One region of the Bordetella tumulicola genome, then DNA from elsewhere that is predicted to be linked to it. Evidence: predicted binding sites of a transcription regulator. Region 1 holds the regulator's gene; each other region holds the start of a gene.
The links. The regulator LexA, encoded in region 1, represses DNA repair genes until DNA is damaged. The targets are predictions, from matches to a motif close to ACTGTATNNNNATACAGT.
Positions count from the first base shown of each region.

Region 2: the regulator LexA is predicted to act here: its motif matches at 1,355-1,372, upstream of ACYVDM_RS24905 (ATP-dependent helicase).
Region 3: the regulator LexA is predicted to act here: its motif matches at 1,499-1,516, upstream of ACYVDM_RS15210 (PA0069 family radical SAM protein).

Region 1 is NZ_BAAGYU010000008.1:133,874-138,749, reverse strand. It holds gene uvrB (excinuclease ABC subunit UvrB) at 1-747, opposite strand, end outside; gene ACYVDM_RS15885 (amino acid aminotransferase) at 824-2,026, shown strand; gene lexA (transcriptional repressor LexA) at 2,305-2,994, shown strand; gene lon (endopeptidase La) at 3,145-4,876, opposite strand, start outside.
Region 2 is NZ_BAAGYU010000011.1:577,902-582,777, forward strand. It holds gene ACYVDM_RS24895 (inositol monophosphatase family protein) at 1-288, opposite strand, end outside; gene ACYVDM_RS24900 (DUF72 domain-containing protein) at 382-1,293, opposite strand; gene ACYVDM_RS24905 (ATP-dependent helicase) at 1,444-3,522, shown strand; gene ACYVDM_RS24910 (magnesium and cobalt transport protein CorA) at 3,598-4,602, shown strand; gene ACYVDM_RS24915 (thermonuclease family protein) at 4,719-4,876, shown strand, end outside.
Region 3 is NZ_BAAGYU010000007.1:1,500,861-1,505,736, reverse strand. It holds gene ACYVDM_RS15215 (sulfate adenylyltransferase subunit 1) at 1-1,297, shown strand, start outside; gene ACYVDM_RS15210 (PA0069 family radical SAM protein) at 1,523-2,800, shown strand; gene ACYVDM_RS15205 (hypothetical protein) at 2,814-3,269, shown strand; gene ACYVDM_RS15200 (EamA family transporter) at 3,308-4,180, opposite strand; gene rplS (50S ribosomal protein L19) at 4,457-4,840, shown strand.

The DNA.
Region 1 (4,876 bases):
ACGCGGCACCTTTTGGCGTACGCGGCCCGTCAGGGGATCAAACAGTTCCAGTGTTTCGACTTCGTCGTCGAACAGGGACAGGCGCAGGGCAAGCTCCGGGCTTTCCGCCGGGAAGATATCGACCGTCTCGCCGCGCACCCGAAACGTGCCACGCGTGAAGTCCGCGTCGTTGCGCGTGTATTGCATGGCCACCAGTCGCGCCAGTATTTCGCGCCGCGAAATGCGATCGCCGGCACGCAGAACCAGCACCATGGCATGGTAGTCGCCAGGATTGCCAATACCGTAGATGCACGACACGGTGCCCACGATAATAGTGTCGCGGCGCTCCAGCAGGCTCTTGGTCGCCGACAATCGCATCTGCTCGATATGTTCGTTGATCGACGAGTCTTTTTCGATAAACAGGTCGCGGGTCGGGACGTAGGCTTCGGGCTGGTAGTAATCGTAGTACGACACAAAGTACTCGACCGCGTTCTTGGGAAAGAACTCACGCATCTCGGCATATAACTGTGCGGCCAGCGTCTTGTTGGGCGCCAACACCAGGGCGGGTCGACCTAGTTCGGCAATGATATTAGCCATGGTGTAGGTCTTGCCAGACCCAGTGACCCCCAGCAATGTCTGGCACATCAGGCCATCCCGAATGCCCTCGCGCAGGCCCGCGATCGCGGCAGGTTGGTCGCCTGCGGGCGGGTACGGCTGGTACAAGTGAAAGGGGCTGTCGGGGAAATCGACGAATCCAGGGGCTGTCATGCTAGACTGTTTCAGGGTAAACCCCCCATTATCCACAGCAGTGCCTTCTGAGTCTATCTACCGTTAGCGAATCCTCATGAGCTCTCTTTTCGATTCCGTCGAACTTGCGCCGCGCGACCCCATCCTGGGGCTGAACGAACAATACAACGCCGATACCCGTCCCGGTAAAGTCAATCTGGGCGTGGGCGTGTATTACGATGACGACGGTCGCATCCCCCTGCTGGCCGCAGTACGCCAGGCCGAAATGGCGCGCATCGAAGCCGCCGCCGCTCGCGGCTACCTGCCCATCGAGGGCATCGCCGGCTACAACAAGGGCGCCCAAGCGCTGCTGCTGGGTGCTGACTCAACGCTGGCCGCGCAAGGCCGCGTGCTGACCGCCCAGGCCCTGGGCGGTACCGGCGCGCTGAAAATCGGCGCCGATTTTCTGCACCAGCTACTGCCCCAATCCAAGGTGCTGATCAGCAACCCTAGCTGGGAAAACCATCGTGCGTTGTTCGAGCGTGCCGGTTTCCCGGTCGACACCTACGCCTATTACGACGCCGCCACACACGGCCTGGACTTCCAGGGCATGCTGGCCTCGTTGCAGGCCGCGCCTGAACAAACCATCGTGGTGCTGCACGCGTGCTGCCACAACCCCACCGGCGTGGATCCTACTGCCGAGCAATGGGAACAAATCGCCCAGGTGGTCAAGACCCGCAACCTGGTGCCTTTCCTGGACATCGCTTACCAAGGCTTTGGCGCCGGCTTGCAAGAAGACGCCTCCGTGGTGCGTCTGTTTGCCGATCTGGGCCTGACCATGCTGATCAGTTCGTCGTTCTCCAAGTCGTTCTCGCTCTATGGCGAACGCGTCGGCGCCTTGACTGTCGTGGCAGGCAGCCAAGACGAATCCAAGCGCGTCCTGAGCCAACTCAAGCGCGTGATCCGCACTAACTACTCCAACCCGCCCACGCACGGTGGCACGGTGGTGTCTTCAGTGCTCAACACGCCCGAACTCTACACCCTGTGGGAACAAGAGCTGGCCGGAATGCGTGACCGCATTCGCCTGATGCGCCAACAACTGGTCGAAAAGATCAAGGCCGCGGGCGCTACGCAGGACTTTAGCTTTGTGCTGCAACAGCGTGGCATGTTCTCGTACTCGGGTCTGACCTCGGCCCAGGTCGATGTGCTGCGCGAGGAACACGGCATCTACGCCGTATCCAGCGGCCGTATCTGCGTGGCGGCTCTCAACAGCCACAACATCGAGATCGTGGCCAAAGCGATCGCCGCCGTCATCAAGTAAGCAAGACCTGAAGACAAGGCAATAAAACGCGCACGGTTCGCGCGAAATCAGGGGCCCCGACGCCAGGACGGGCCCCTTTTTTCGTTCGGACCCTGCGTTGTTCTGTCTGGTGTTGTGCTGCCTGGTGTTGCCCACGCTCCATCCCGCCAGGCTTTGTTTTGTCAAAGCCACTGCCGTATTTACGCTGGACAGGTTTGTCATAACCCGACTTGCTTTTTTTTGCAGGGTCGTCCAGAATTGATGCTGTATATTCATACAGTCAAAAGCGGATTATTGCCATGGCTAGCAAACTCACCGAACGCCAACAGGAAATTTTGAACCTCATCCGGCAAACGGTGGCACGTACCGGTTTTCCCCCTACCCGCGCAGAAATTGCCCGGGCATTGGGCTTTCGTTCCCCCAATGCCGCCGAGGATCACCTCAAAGCCCTGGCCCGCAAAGGGGCGATCGAATTGACAGCTGGCGCATCCCGCGGCATTCGTCTGGTCGAAAGCGCCGATACGGCCGCGACGACCTCCCTGGCTTCCCGGGACAACGCCAGTTCGTCCTCGATAGCGAGTTTTGCGGATGCCATGGGCCGGCTTTTGCTTCCCCTGGTAGGCCGTGTCGCCGCTGGCAGCCCTATTCTGGCAGCGGAGCACGTTGAACGCGAGGTCGGCGTCGATCCCGGCCTGTTCGCCCAAACGCCCGATTATTTGCTCAAAGTCCGCGGCATGAGCATGCGTGATGCCGGCATCCTCGAGGGCGATCTACTTGCCGTCAAACGCGCCAGCGAAGCCCGCAATGGCCAGATCGTTGTGGCCCGCCTGGGTGACGACGTCACCGTCAAACGGCTGCAGCATCGCAAGGGCCATATCGAGCTGCTGCCCGAAAATCCGGATTTCTCTCCCATCCTGGTCGATGGTACCCAAGAGTTCGCGCTGGAAGGTATTGCGGTGGGCCTGATTCGCACGCAGGCGCTGCATTAAGGAAAAAAGACCAAGGGTCTGAGCTGACGCAGTCAGCTCACCCTTCCCCTAATGGAGCCTTACTGGCCTAAAAAAATGGCGCCCCGATGAAACCATCGAGGCGCTATTTTTGTTGCCGCGCCCCGAAGGGCACAGCATGGTCATGCTGACTTAGTGCTTGAACATCGGATCACCCGGCACAGCCGACTCGGCTGGCTTGGCGACCAGAGGTTCTTTGGGGGTCTCGTCGTCGGCCAGCGGCTCGGGATAGCGTTCCAGAGCGAGCTCAAGAACTCTGTCAATCCACCGTACCGGCACGATCTCGAGGTGGTTTTTGACGCTATCCGGGATTTCTGCCAGATCTTTGACGTTTTCCTCGGGGATCAGCACCATCTTGATGCCGCCACGATGCGCCGCCAGCAGTTTTTCCTTGAGGCCACCAATCGGCAGTACCTCGCCGCGCAGGGTGATTTCCCCTGTCATTGCGACATCGGCACGTACGGGAATGCGCGACAAAGCCGAGACCATGGCGGTCGTGATGGCGATACCTGCAGACGGACCGTCCTTGGGTGTGGCGCCTTCGGGGACGTGAACGTGCATGTCGTGCTTTTCGAACACGCTGTCCGTGAAACCCAGACGGCGTGCACGGGAACGCACCACGGTGCGAGCCGCTTCGACTGACTCTTTCATCACATCGCCCAGCGAACCGGTACGCTGGATAACGCCCTTGCCGGGCATGTCGGCGACTTCGATCGTGAGCAGATCACCCCCGACTTCGGTCCAGGCCAAGCCCGTCACTTGACCGACCTGGTTGTCCTTTTCGGCCATGCCGAAGCTGTAGCGCCGCACACCCAGGTATTTGCTGAGGTTCTCGGCATCGACCTTGACGGGCTCAGTTTGCGGTACAACGGCTTTGCCATCCGCCTTGGCCTTATCGGCCTGCGCCAACATTTCTTTCACGACCTTGCGGCAGATCTTGCCGGCTTCGCGTTCCAGCGCACGCACGCCGGCCTCGCGGGTGTAGTAACGCACGATATCGCGCAGGGCCGAATCATCGACCACGAGCTCGGTTTCTTTGACGCCATTGTTTTTCATCAGCTTGGGCAGCAGATGGTCGCGAGCGATATGGATTTTTTCGTCTTCGGTGTAACCCGACAGGCGAATGACTTCCATACGATCCAGCAACGCCGGCGGAATGTTTAGCGTGTTGCTGGTGGCCACAAACATGACGTCCGACAAATCAAAGTCGACTTCGATGTAGTGATCCTGGAACGTGTGGTTTTGTTCGGGATCAAGAACCTCGAGCAACGCCGATGCCGGATCACCACGGAAGTCCATGCCCAGCTTGTCGATTTCATCAAGCAGGAACAAGGGGTTGCGCACGCCCACCTTGCTCATGTTTTGCACGATCTTGCCTGGCATGGAACCAATGTAGGTGCGGCGATGGCCACGGATTTCGGCTTCGTCGCGCACGCCGCCCAGCGCCATACGCACGAACTTGCGGTTCGTGGCACGCGCGATGGACTGGCCGAGCGAGGTCTTGCCGACACCCGGAGGGCCAACCAGGCAAAGAATCGGCGCCTTGACCTTGTCGACACGCTGCTGCACCGCGAGATACTCGACGATGCGTTCTTTGACTTTTTCCAGCCCGTAATGATCGTTGTCCAGCACAGACTCGGCATTACCGATGGAGTTGTTGATCTTGCTCTTTCTCTTCCAGGGGAGGTTGATGAGCGTATCGATGTAGTTGCGCACCACCGTGGCTTCGGCGGACATCGGCGACATGAGCTTGAGCTTTTTGAGCTCGGCATCGGCCTTCTTGCGCGCATCCTTGGGCATGTGCGCAGCGATGATTTTCTTTTCGAGCTCTTCGATATCCGCGCCTTCTTCGCCCTCGCCCAGC
Region 2 (4,876 bases), on a different contig from region 1:
GATCAGAAACGCCAGGTCGGCGTCGACCAGCATATTCAGCAGGGCGGGATTCCGTGACGCGGCTTCCTCGCCGACCATGACGGCACTGGGTTGTAGCTTGGCTAGACGCGCTGTAATAAAGCGCTCGGCGGCCTCGTCAGCTTCGGTGACCAGGTCTCGCGGTGAGCTTTTGGTCGAGATCGCATCAGCGGACAACCGGCGAAAGCGCGGCATGACTTCGGCTTGGGCGGCGTCGGCCAGGATAGCCGCAATGCGGCGGGTGTCTTCGCGAGTATAGGTGCGGCTCATGCTGGGCTCTGGAGAAGGGTGCACAAATCTAGCATGTTTGACGAGGAAGGATGCAGGTTGTGTCGCGATGTGGCGCATTCATGCGTATGTCCCCTAATGCGCGCCTAGTGCGGCGGCTAAGCCCGTCGCATTGCGCATACCCTGATCTTGATAGTTGGTATTCAGCACGGCGTGCGCCTGACGGACCTGTTGCGCCAGGCGTTTGAGCCGTTGGGCGAGTTCGGCAAGCTCGGCGGGCGAGTATTCGTACTGAAAGCGGCTCGATGAGGCGTTCGAGGCGTTGTTCCAGGTGGTGATATTACGCCCATGCAGGCGCAGCACCGCCAACTCGGGATGTGTGCTTTCCCAGACAGCGGGCACGGTATTGTCAAAGCCCTGAGGGGCGTCGACGACCGTATGCACCATGCCTGCCTCGCGCTCCAGCGCCAGTGTCCAGGCACTGGCCGCGGACGTCTCAAACCAGCTACGATGGCGAAACTCCACTGCCATCAGGTGTTCTTGCATGTAGCGACGGCATTCGTGGAGCCACGCCACGCCGTGCGCGTTCCTGTGTACCCACGGGGCAAACTGAAAGTGCACCGCAGCCAGTTTGCCCGTCATGCGCAAGGGCTCCAGGGCGATCAGAAAACGCCGCCAGAGTTCGCCCCGCAGCTCCGCAGGCAACTGGTGATAGAACACCATGGGGTCGGTCGACATGCCATCCGAATCATCGGCGAGCTCGCGCCGGATATCCATGGGCAACGCTTGCCGTGGCGCAGGATGCCCAGTAAACAGGCGGAAGGCTTTGACATGAAACACGAAATCGTCGGGTGTGCGGGTGGCCCATAAATGGGCCGTCTGGCCGTTCGGCATCCGGTAGTACGTGGCATCGACCTCGACCAGTTTGAATTGCGTCGCGTAGTAGCGCAGACGCGCCTCGGCCGTACGCGCGTGTGGCGGATAAAAGCGCTTGCAAGCGAGCAGCGTCGGGTCGGTCCAGGAGGCAGTGCCGGTCAGGATAGACATAGAGGTGGAGCGCGCAGGTCGGTGCGCGGCGATAGGCGATAGCAGGGAAGTTCCGTTATTATCTGTATAAATATACAGTGATTTTTGAACCTTTGGGGATCGCCGCGCGAGGGCTTTCACGCGTTCGTTCCACCCGTTAATGTTGCCATCATGACCCCCGACACCGATTATCTGTCCGACCTGAATCCGGCCCAGCGCGAGGCTGCCACGTTCGGGGTGGGCAATCCCGAGGCCCCCGCCTTGCTGGTCATCGCGGGCGCCGGATCGGGCAAGACCAGCACGCTGGCGCATCGCGTCGCTCATCTTGTGCTCAACGGCGCCGACCCGCAGCGCATGTTGCTGCTGACATTTTCACGCCGTGCGGCCCAGGAAATGGATCGCCGCGTGGGCCAGGTCCTGCAGCGCGTGATGAAACTGCACGCCACGCAGCAAGCACCTTCGCTGCCATGGGCGGGTACGTTTCATAGTATTGGCGCGCGCTTGCTACGCGACTGCGCGGGTCGCATAGGCCTATCTGAAAACTTCACTATTCATGATCGCAGCGATGCCGAAGACCTGATGGGGATGGTGCGGCACGAGCTCGGTTTGTCCGCGACGGCCGAACGCTTTCCTCTCAAGGGCACCTGCCTGGCGATCTATTCTCGCGTCATCAATAGTCAAGCCCCGGTGGCCGACGTGTTGAAACACGCGTTCCCCTGGTGCGCACAATGGGAGGACGCGCTCAAGCGCCTATTTGCGGCCTACGTCCAGGCCAAGCAGGACCAACAGGTCCTCGACTACGACGATTTGCTGTTGTACTGGTCCGAGATGATGCAAGACAGCGTGCTGGCGCACGATGTGGGCGCGCGTTTCGACCATGTATTGGTCGACGAATATCAGGACACCAATCGTTTGCAATGCGCAATCCTGCTCGCCATGAAACCCGACGGTCGTGGCTTGACCGTGGTGGGCGATGATGCGCAATCGATTTATTCTTTCCGCGCCGCGACCGTACGTAATATTCTGGACTTTCCCACGCAGTTTGCGCACCCTGCTCACGTCGTGACGCTGGAGCGCAACTATCGTTCGACGCAGCCGATTCTGGATGCCTCGAACGCCGTGATCGATCTGGCCAGCGAGCGCTACACCAAAAATCTCTGGACCGACCGCGAATCCTCGAGCCGCCCCGCGCTGGTCACCGTGAGCGACGAGGCCGGCCAGGCGCGTTGGGTGGCCGATCAGGTGCTGGCGCACCGCGAAGCCGGCGCGACCCTGAAATCCCAGGCTGTCCTGTTTCGCGCCTCGAATCACAGTGCCGCGCTCGAGCTCGAGCTCACGCGGCGCAATATCCCGTTCGTGAAGTTCGGCGGCCTGCGTTTTCTTGAGGCCGCGCATATCAAGGACGTATTGTCGATGCTGCGTTGGGCGGAAAATCCGCGTAGCCGTTTGGCGGGCTTTCGGGTAGCGCAGTTGCTACCGGGCATCGGGCCCGCGATCGCAGGTCGCTTGATGCAGGACCTGGCCGATGCGGCCGACCCCATGGCTGTACTGCATGCTTTTAAACCCGGTGCCGCCGCCAAAACCGACTGGAACGCCTTTGTCGAGACCTATGCGGCGCTGCGCAGCGCCGACGCGAGATGGCCCGCTGATCTGGATGTCGCGCTGCGCTGGTATGTGCCGCAACTCGAGCGCCTTTATGACGATGCGCGTGTACGTAAAATCGACCTTGATCAGTTATCGCGCATCGGCGCCGGGTACGGCAGCCGCGAGCGCTTTCTCACCGAATTGACGCTGGACCCGCCCGACGCCACCAGTGCCGAGTCCGGCCCGCCGTTGCGTGACGAGGACTACATGATCTTGTCCACCATCCACTCGGCCAAGGGGCAAGAGTGGAAATCGGTGTTTGTACTGAATGTCGTTGACGGTTGTATCCCCTCTGATATGAGCACGGGCACCGCCGACGAGATCGAAGAAGAACGGCGCCTGTTATATGTGGCGATGACGCGTGCCAAAGAGCAGTTGCAGTTGATCGTGCCGCAGCGCTTTTACGTGCATCAGCAAACCGGGTTGGGGGACCGGCACGTGTATGGGTCGCGCACCCGATTCATACCCGATGCGCTGTTACCGTTGTTCGAGGCGCTGCCCAAGCCGCCGACTTTGGCCGATCTGCCCTTTGGCCGCGGCGTGCTCCCAACGGAGTCGGCGCCGCGCATTGACGTCGCCCAACGGGTTCGCAAGTTGTTTAGCTGAGCTATCATGGCCTGGTTACCCGACGCGCGCCTTGCGCGCTGTCGGGCGTCCGAGCGTGCTATTGCGGAGGCTTGCATGTCGCATAAACACTCCATCCCCGCGTTGCCGCAAAACGAGGTGGTGGCATCGGTAGCGTATGTCCAGGGACAGCGTTCTCATGACGTGCCCATCGATGAGATCAAATTATGTCCCGTCCAAGAAGAAAACCTTCTCTGGATCGGATTGTGCAATCCCGATGCCGATTTGTTGCGGCGCGTAGCGGACGATCTGGGTGTGCGTCCTGGCGCGCGCAACGAAATGCTGGAGACACACCGTCGCCCCAAAATCATTGATTTTGGCCAGTGCGTGCTCGTGGTGGCGATTACGGTCGAGATCAATCAGGGCCGGCCGATTTTCGGCGAAACGCAGGTGGTCATTGGCCGAGGGTTTTTGTTGACCGTGCGGCGCGGCGCCTCGGCGACACATCGCGAATTGCGCGAGCGCCTGGAGTCGGCGCCAGATCTGTTGCGGCGCGGCAGCGACTACATCGCGTCGGAGCTGCTGGATCTGCTGGTCGATCGTTACCTGAGCGCCGCCGCCCAACTCGAAACGGTAGTCGAGGGGGCCGAGCAAAAATTGCTGATCCGGGGCGCCAAAGACTCCGATATTCGCAAGCTCTACCGGCAGCGCCGCGACTTGTTGCGCATCCACGCCGTCATCGCCCCGCTGGCGGAGATCTCGCGCCGGCTGTCCACGATGGAAATGTCGGTGATTGACGCGGACGCGCGGCCCAATTTTTCCGTGGTGGCGGACCGGGTATTGCGTGTCGATGAGTTCGTCAACGGGTTACGCGAGTCATTGGCCTTTGCGTTTGAGGCCAGCCTCATGATTGCGCAGTCTCAGCAAAATGACATTACCCGCCGGCTCGCAGCATGGGCCGCTATTCTGGCAGTGCCCACGGCGGTCGCGGGGATTTACGGCATGAACTTCGAATTCATGCCAGAGTTAAAGACACAATGGGGCTACCCGGTGACCCTGGGAGCGATCGCGACGGTGTGTTCAGTGCTGTATTGGCGGTTCCGTCGGGCGGGCTGGCTATAGGGCAGGGGCTTTTCGCTTCTTGCGCGGCGCTTAGGCGTGTTGTCGCGGGGTGGATGCCATTATCCTGCCAGAGCGCAAGCCCGATGAGACCTTTGAAGCCGGGTATGGCACACTGCGTGTCATCGTTTTTTTCGGAACCCTATATTTTGCGCAGGCAGTTTTCCTTGGGCCGACTCGGCCGCAAATTAGGTAGCGTCCTTGGCATTGCGCTGGTGGCCCTGGTGGTGCATTGGTTCCAGGGGACGTCCGATTCGACATCCCCGGACGTGCCAGC
Region 3 (4,876 bases), on a different contig from region 1:
GAACGCAGTGAATGATTCTTTTTTGCCCGATACCGACAATGGCGTACTGCGGTTGATTACGGCCGGTTCGGTGGACGACGGCAAGTCCACGCTGATCGGACGCTTGCTGTACGACAGCAAAGGCGTATTTGCCGATCAGCTCGATGCCATTTCGCGTGCCAAGTACAAGCGTGTGGCGGGTGACGGTATTGATTTTGCGTTGCTGACCGATGGCCTTGAGGCCGAGCGTGAGCAAGGGATCACGATTGATGTGGCCTACCGCTATTTTTCGACACCGCTGCGCAAGTTCATCGTCGCCGATGCACCGGGACATGAGCAGTACACGCGCAATATGGTGACTGGCGCCTCGACGGCGGATGCCGCCATTATCTTGATCGATGCTACGCGTGCCACCGATGGCAAGTTGCTGACGCAAACCAAGCGTCACAGTACCATCGCGCATTTACTGGGTATTCGTCATATCGTCGTTGCGGTGAACAAAATGGATCTGATCGACTGGGATCAGGCGGTGTTCGAGCGCATTCGCGAAGCCTATGCCGACCTGGCCCGTCGACTGAATATCGCGCACTTTCATGTGTTGCCACTATCGGCGCTGGAGGGCGATAACGTTGTCAATCGGTCTGCTAAAGCGCCGTGGTATGACGGCCCGCCATTGTTGAGTTTGCTGGAACAGCTGGGCCTGGATAACGAAGCGGCTATTCGTCCCTTGCGATTCCCTGTGCAGTGGGTGGCGCGCCACGGCGGCGAGAGCGCCGATGATTTTCGAGGCTATGCCGGTTGCATTGCCAGCGGAGAGTTGCGCCCGGGCGACGACATCGTCGTGCAACCTTCGGGCGTGACGGCGCGCGTGAAAGAGATCCTGGCGTTTGATCGTGCCGTCGATGTGGCGGTGGTGGGGGATTCGGTGACGGTGGTGCTGGACCGAGATGTCGACGTGTCGCGCGGCGATGTCTTGTCGCATGCCGAGGCGCCAGCACGGGTCGGGCGCGAGTTCGAGGCCGAGCTGTGCTGGCTGGATACGCAGGCCCTGAATCCCGCACGAAAATATTTGCTCAAGCATGGCACGCGTTTAACCTCTGCCAAGATTCGGGGCGTATTGACGCAACGGGATGTTCACGAGTTGCAAGAGGTGCAGAACACGAGCGGAACCTTGAATATGAACGAGATCGGGCGCGTCTCATTTGCCACGCGCGAAGCCCTGGCCGTCGATCGCTATGTGGATGCGCCGGCGACCGGCGCGTTTATTTTGATCGACGCGGCCACGCATCAGACCGCTGCCGCGGGTATGTTGCGCTAAGGGAATTCACCTAGGCTGTCGAACGGGGCGTTCAGGCCATCACCTTGCCGGGTGGTGGCCTGTTGTTTTTTGTCTAAATCCAATAATGATGCGGGTTTTCGGCCGATTTCCAGAGTGTGAAATCAATACTTCAGACGGCGCTCTCGTCTTGGGGTAAAGTGAGATTTCGCCTGTTAAGGGCAATTGGGGCTTGCTGAAAGTACTGGTTTTTTGTACAGTACTTTCATGGAACGCACTGATTACGTTTTTTCCGCCGGTTCTGGGTCCCCGGCTACCGCCCCCGCCGCCTTGCGCGGCCGGGGAGCGGTTACTAATGTTCAGCACCGTTTCCAGCAAGCCGAGCGCGAACCCGTCGATGACGGTTGGTCCAGCGGGCAGGACGATACCGCCTCCCAGGGGGCTGTCTCCGAGGGCGATGGCTGCGGCGGAGATCTCCCGGGCGGTTACATTCCCATTGTCGCCCAACCGGCACCCAAGACCACCGTCGCGCCAGAGCAGGCTCGCAAGCTCTTGTCTCGCAATGACTCCCCCGACATTCCCTTCGATGTGGCCGTCAACCCGTACCGAGGTTGTGAGCACGGTTGTGTCTACTGCTATGCCCGTCCGACGCATGCTTACTTGGGCTATTCCCCTGGGCTGGATTTCGAAACCCGGCTAGTCGCCAAGGCCAATGCGGTCGATGTGCTGCGTGCCGAGCTGGCGCGCCCGGGCTATCGCGTATCCCCCATTAATATCGGATCGGCGACCGACGTGTATCAGCCCATCGAGCGTCAATGGCAATTGACCCGGGGCATCCTCGATCTGCTATGGCAGACCCGTCACCCGGCCACGGTGGTCACGAAAAACGCCCTGATCGAGCGCGATCTGGATTTGCTTCGGCTCGCGGCTGAGCAGCATTTGATCACCGTCTATATCAGTATTACCACGCTGGATATCGAGATGGCCCGCACGCTTGAGCCGCGCGCCTCGGCGCCGTGGCGGCGCCTCCAGGCGGTACGTACGCTCGCGGATGCCGGTGTCCCCGTCGGGGTATTGGTCGCGCCCGTTATTCCGTTTATCAACGACGAATCCCTCGAGCACATTTTGCAAGCCGCCCGTCAGGCGGGTGCCTGCTATGCCAGCTATACGGTGGTACGCCTGCCGTGGGAGGTCAAAGCCGTTTTTGAGGAATGGCTGGAAACCCATTTCCCCGACCGTGCCCAACGCGTGCTGCATCGTATCGAGGATTTACGCAACGGCCGTCGCAACGACTCTCGGTTCGGCACTCGCATGCGAGGCACGGGTCTGTGGGCCGACCTGTTGCGCCAGCGTTTCAACCTGGCTGTGCGCAAACTCGGCCTCAATACCACCCGGCCCCAGTTGGCCACGCATTTATTCCAGGCGCCCCGGGTTGCAGATTCCGCGTCCCATGCCATGCCTGCCTCCGGCGTGGGGCAGGGCACATCACGGCAGTCGAGATCCTCGTTGCCGCTTTCATCCTCACCGCAGTTAGCGCTGTTCTAACCGGAGCCTTCTCATGTCCACTGCTACGCTTGCTTCTGATTCCGCCATTTCTTTGCCTTCCCGTTTGCCGGCATGGATGCCTCGCATCGTTGCACGTGCCGCCGGCGGTGTGCTGCGCCAGCCAGCCAAATGGCCTTTTTCGTCGGGCTTGTCGCAGGGGCGCCGCTATGTCCCGACTCAGTCGGACGTCACGATTTCGCCGGTCGCTGCGCAGCCCGTTGTTGGCCGGCCCGTTGCGACTCAGCCGGTCGTAGATCAACCCGTTGGCGGGATTGCCCACGTGTCGGTCTCAGCCGCGTCTGTCTCCATCGACATGTCGGCCGCACACAGCCAGTCCATGGGGACGGCGGCCCGAGCATTGAACCAGGGCGTCACTGCTCGCCAAATGGTGGTGGATGTCTTGCTGGTCGCGATGTGGGGGGCGTTGATTCCCGGGATGATGTGGCTCGGCGCCGCGGCAGGGTTCTGATCGGCGTGGCGACGAGGCTCCGATCCGGGTAGCAGGTCTTAGCTCGATCCCAGCAATATGACGCCAGCCAAAATGGCTGCACATCCCAACAGGCGACCAACACCCACGTTTTCCCGTAAAAGAAACATGCCCGCCAGAGTGCCGAGCATCATCGACATTTCCCGCGCAGGGGCCACCAGGCTGAGCGGCGCACCGTTGCGCAGGGCGTACAGTACCAAGATATAACCCAGTGGCGACAGCAAGCCGATCGCCCACGCCAATCCCCAATACCCGCGCATGGCTTGCCAGCTTTCCGCGCGCCTGTGCACGACGTGGGGAGCCATCATGACGGTACGCGCGACGCAGGTGAGCCAGTCAAACAGGACGGGCATAATCAACAGCACCTTGACGCCGTAGGCGTCCACAACGGTATAGGCTGCGATAAATAACCCGATGACGCCGCCCCAGCGTACGCCGATCCAGGCCTGGGGCTGGCGAAAAAGCGTGAGCTTTCCCTGCGTGGCAATCAGCAATACGCCGCCGACGACGCAGAGCATCCCTGCAATCCCTGTGGAGGATGCGGGCTCGCCCAGCAACAAAAAGGCGCCTGTGGTCGACAAGAGTGGACCGGTACCGCGGGCGATGGGATACACCACGGATAGGTCCGCTACCTGATAGCCACGTTGCAAACAGAGGCTATAACCCAGGTGCAGGGCGCTGGAAGCCAGAATGCAGAACACAATGGGCCACGTCCACGTCATGCCCTCGTGCAGCAAAATCCATACGACCCAGGGTGCATACAACAAGGTGGCGCATAGCCCATAGGCAAACACAAACGCCGGTCCCACCATGGCGGCGCGCTTGGCTAACAGATTCCACGTAGCGTGGGCCATGGCCGCCAAGACGACTAATATCAGGGACGCATAAGACATCGATGCAACGACTACCGAAAATGACAGAAATATGACAACAACGCCGGCAAGAGTACCGCTAAATCAGGCGTGTCATCCGCCGATCTCTCTCATTTCCCCAACGTCCCGCTGTCTGTTTGCCATGTTTATCTATCACGCGGCGCGTAAAGTCTTGATTTGATGTAGAATGCTGGGTTTACCACAAACCTCATCCTCTGCTTGCGGATAGCAAAGGTACCGGCCTCGGTCGATACTGCACGCAAAAACAGCGCAAGGCACGATGATCTTGGAGTTCTCATGAACCTCATCGCTATCCTGGAACAGGAAGAAATCAAGCGCCTTACCGGCGGCACGCCTCTACCCGAATTCGCCCCTGGCGATACCGTCGTGGTCAGCGTCAACGTCGTTGAAGGCACCCGCAAGCGTGTACAGGCTTACGAAGGCGTCGTTATCGCCAAGCGTAACCGTGGCTTGAATTCGGCTTTTATCGTTCGCAAAATTTCGTCCGGCGAAGCCGTCGAACGTACGTTCCAACTGTACTCGCCACAAATCGCCAGCATCGAAGTCAAGCGTCGTGGTGATGTGCGCCGCGCCAAGCTGTACTACCTGCGCAGCCGCTCGGGCAAATCGGCTCGTATTAAAGAAAAGCTGGTCATCAAGAAGGTCAAGTCGGCTTCTTGATCCGTGCCGGTGTGATGTTCGTCTCGGCTGGCTCAC